2 regions of the Marinomonas epiphytica genome follow, and region 1 is predicted to be linked to the other one. Evidence: predicted binding sites of a transcription regulator. Region 1 holds the regulator's gene; the other holds the start of a gene.
The links. The regulator FliA, encoded in region 1, starts transcription of late flagellar genes. The targets are predictions, from matches to a motif close to CTAAAGTTNNNNNNNNNNCNGCCGATA.

Region 1 (2,207 bases):
GTGCAAAGAATTCTGATGCCAAACGTTCTCCAGTTGAATCTCAAGCGAAAGAAAAGTTAAAAAAATTAGGGTTGTCTGACTTTGTTATTTCAAGGCTATTAGATGACATTGAATTGCGAGGTCGCGAAGATGATTGGAATCGTTTACTTGCTCATCTCGCGGATTACATTCCAGTCCGCTCGCAGTCTTCTGAGCTAAGTGGTTGTTTGGCTTTTATGGGGCCCACAGGCGTGGGTAAAACGACTTCAATTGGTAAAATTGCAGCCCAGCATGTTTTGAAGCATGGTCCTGATAGTGTGGTGCTTATTACGACTGATACCTATCGTATCGCAGCCCACGAACAACTTAGAACCTTTGGTAGGATTTTAAATGTTGCTGTAGAAGTTGTAAGTGAATATTCAGATTTAAATGAAGTGTTGGCTAAATATGCTAACTACTCATTAGTTCTTATTGATACGGCTGGTATGAATCCTAGAGATTCAAACTTAGAGCGCCAGTTATTGATGATGAAACGCGCTCGCGCCAATGTTCGTAAATTGCTGGTGCTCCCTTGTACAAGTCAAAGGCAGGTCTTAAAAACCGTTGTTGATGTTTACTCTCAGATTCAGCTAGATGGCTGTGTATTAAGTAAAGTAGACGAGTCTGCTTCTCTAGGAGAAGCGATTAGTGTGGTAGTTGAAGAAGGTCTACCAGTTGTTTATATTGCAGATGGGCAACGTATACCTGATGATATTGAGCCAGCTCGTGCTCATAACATAATTAGCCGTGCTGTTTATACAGCAGAGCACTATAGTCAGCTTTATGGGGCGTTAAAGTACGGTAGTTAGTTAAGAAATGTTATTACTAATAGGCGCACTATAGGTTTATATTATAAAGTAAGAACAGTCTCTAAAGTGGACAGGATAATGAGCATATATAATGTTAAGCAGTAATGGATACAACACATACGGTAAAAAAGCGACGCTTTCAGTGGATGCGATTGTTGATCAGTATGCTTATTTAGTGAAAAAAATTGCTTTTCATTTATTAGCTCGTTTGCCTGATAGCGTGGATGTAGATGATCTAATACAGGCCGGTATGATGGGGTTGATTGAAGCGTATAAACGTTTCGAATCGACCAAGGGGGCAAGCTTTGAAACCTATGCAGGTATTCGTATTCGTGGCTCTATAATGGACGAGGTGCGTAAGTCAGATTGGGCGCCACGTTCCGTGCGTAAAAATGGTCGTGCTGTTAATAATGCGATTAAAGAGCTTGAAGCAAAAACTGGCAGAGACGTGACTGATATGGAAGTAGCTGCCCATATGGGGATTTCCATCGAAGAATATCACGACATTATTCACTCTAATATGTCTTCGCAATTATTTAGCTATGAAGAAATGCTAGATTCAGAAGGTGGACACTTAGATGAAGCGGCGACAAGTAATGACAGCTCACCTTACAGCCTAGTGGAAGATAATGGTTTTCAGGTTCAGCTTGCAAAAGAAATCGATGGTTTACCTGAAAGAGAAAAAATGGTTCTGTCTTTGTACTACAATGACGAACTAAACCTAAAAGAAATTGGCGCTGTTTTGGGCGTCAGCGAATCTAGAGTTAGCCAAATTCATAGCCAAGCGGCTATGAGATTACGTTCTAGATTAACGGATTGGCGAGATTAATTTATGAGTTGTAAGAGATTACCTTTAGGGTACGGAGGTTGCATTGGATAAGAACATGAAAATCCTGATTGTTGATGATTTCTCAACTATGAGAAGGATTATCAAGAATCTTTTGAGGGATTTAGGTTTCACCAACACAGTAGAGGCGGATGATGGTGTGACGGCTTTGCCAATTCTACAAACAGGCTCTATAGACTTTCTTGTTACTGATTGGAATATGCCAGGTATGACAGGAATAGACTTGCTAAGGGCGGTTAGAGCAGATGAAAAGTTAAAAAGTACTCCTGTATTAATGGTCACAGCAGAAGCGAAGCGTGATCAAATCATCGCTGCGGCTCAAGCAGGTGTGAACGGTTATGTTGTAAAGCCTTTCACTGCTGTGGCATTAAAAGAAAAGATTGAGAAAATATTTGAGCGAATTGACGCGACTAAGTAGGTGACTCTAATGACGGATAAGTTAGGCGCTGGACTTGGCGACTTTGAAAATTTAGTAAAGGATGGCGCTTCTGATCTGGTTGGGCGTATAGAAAGTGGTGATTTTTCCGGTGCGA
Region 2 (2,207 bases), on a different contig from region 1:
CAACCGCAGCGAATGCGCAAAGTATGATTAGTATTGTCGATGAGATGATTTCGGCCATCGACTCTAAGCGTGCGGAATTAGGTGCGGTACAAAACCGCTTTAGTTCTACGATCAGTAACTTGAGTAATATTTCTGAGAATGTGGCCGCGGCTCGGGCACGAATCCGAGATGCTGATTTCGCAGAAGAAACTGCGGCCTTAACCAGCGCCCAGATATTACAACAAGCAAGTAGTACGATCCTAGCTCAGGCGAACCAGCGCCCTCAAGCAGCCTTATCGTTATTAGGAAATTAATAGTATAAGAATTGAATTAATCTTTTTGTAGCACAAGCAAGCTACAGCGGCAAAAGAGTGCCGCTAGATAACTGTTTTTCGAGTTTTGCTCGAATTTAAGTCACTTCTCTCTCCTAGAGGTGGCTTTTAGCCGGATGAGAGATCATCCGGCTTTTTTCGTTTTTGTAGAAAAGCTTGGTTTTTAAATCGGTATTTGTGGCCGTTTTTGGTCACTTTGAATGAGGTGAGTAAGAGGTATGACGATGCATTAATTGACCGTCAGGGTATGTCTATTAAATACGACTGTGATTTAGCTCAGGTGTAGTTGCATGGGTGGCGAGTGGTCACTCTAGATAATGACGCCTGTTGGGTGAGAATCGCTATGGCTATGGTTTGAGGGGTAGTGCTTCAGCGTCTTTTGCTTAGTGGTGTCCACTACTCCGAAGGCTTGTTGCTGATTTGTTATGTCGTGGTTTTTTGGCACCCAGGGAAAAAATGTTAGTAGCCCAGAATTTATACTCTTTTTAGTGTGTGAATACTTACTTCTTGTCTGTGTTCATACTTGTTGCTCTTTAACCAGGAAGGTTGCATTGCGGCATTCAAAAGAAGAGTTTCTTTTGAATGCGTTAGGTTAGGCGTTCGTTCGCCTGAAATTTTTATAAGGTCGTTTTATCACATGTTTTATGAATAAGGAGGACGAAATACGGACTAAGAAAAGGGGAGCATTCCACCTTTTGATAAATGAGGTTGAGATAGCCCCATGTGGTGAGCTCTGCTCATAAGTGAAGAAAGAGGTTTTCTAAGCAGCGAAAAGCATGTGAAAAACAGTTTTTTGAGATTTCTTTTTCTTGATTTTAAAAGAGTCAAAAGCTAATTAAGACAATTAGTTACGGTAATTTTTTTCCTCTTTTGCGGAGTGTTTTTGCCGCTAGGCGGAAAATAAATTCAAAAATTGTTAAAGGTCTTAAAATGAAGACCGATAACTAAATTACGATCTGCAATTAAATGCGCAGAATGATGAAACTCTAGGAGGCTATAATGGCTCTTTACGTAAATACGAATACTTCGTCTACCAATGCACAACGTCAGTTAATGGGCTCTAGTCGATCTTTGGATACTTCATTCCAACGATTGTCTTCTGGTTTGCGTATCAATAGCGCAGCGGATGATGCAGCAGGTTTACAAATTTCTAACCGTTTGACTTCTCAGATTAATGGCCTAAACCAATCTGTACGAAACGCGAACGATGGTATCTCTTTAGCACAAACGGCTGAGGGTGCCTTGAACGAAACAACAGAGATGTTGCAACGTATGCGTACTTTGTCTATTCAGTCAGCAAATGGCTCGAACTCAGATGAAGACCGTTTAGCATTGCAACAAGAGGTATCTCAGCTTTCTACCGAGATTAACCGTATTGCTTCTGATACCACCTTTGGTGGTGCTAACCTTTTAGATGGTACTTTTGAAGGTATCTTCCAGGTAGGTGCAGATGCTAACCAAACGATCAGTTTCAGCTTGACGAAGGGTGGTATTAACGATTCTATTGACCTTGCTACGACTGGTGGTTTCACTATGACAGGTTTGTCTGCAGGAGCTACGACTCAGGTAACGGCTGATTCAGCATCTGTTTCGTCAGTTACTAACGCTCAAAGTATGATTGCCATCCTAGATAGCATGATTGCAGCGGTAGACTCTAAACGTGCAAATTTGGGTGCGGTTCAAAATCGTTTTACTTCAAGTATCAATAACTTAAGTAATATCAGTGAAAACGTAGCGGCTGCTCGTTCACGTGTTCGTGATGCGGATTTTGCAGAAGAAACAGCGCAACTAACCAGTGCTCAGATTCTTCAACAAGCAAGTTCTTCTATCCTTGCACAGGCGAACCAACGTCCACAAACTGCGTTGTCGTTGCTTGGTTAATTTAATGTTAACGAA

Region 2: ACYVGZ_RS02620 (flagellin N-terminal helical domain-containing protein) is a predicted target of FliA. The motif match lies at 1,228-1,254, and genes of this name have one in related genera.

Annotation. Positions count from the first base shown of each region.
Region 1 covers NZ_BAAGVX010000026.1:309,227-311,433, forward strand. The annotation lists gene flhF (flagellar biosynthesis protein FlhF) at 1-827, shown strand, start outside; gene ACYVGZ_RS06540 (RNA polymerase sigma factor FliA) at 919-1,656, shown strand; gene ACYVGZ_RS06545 (chemotaxis response regulator CheY) at 1,712-2,092, shown strand; gene ACYVGZ_RS06550 (protein phosphatase CheZ) at 2,102-2,207, shown strand, end outside.
Region 2 covers NZ_BAAGVX010000004.1:157,712-159,918, reverse strand. The annotation lists gene ACYVGZ_RS02625 (flagellin N-terminal helical domain-containing protein) at 1-293, shown strand, start outside; gene ACYVGZ_RS02620 (flagellin N-terminal helical domain-containing protein) at 1,311-2,192, shown strand.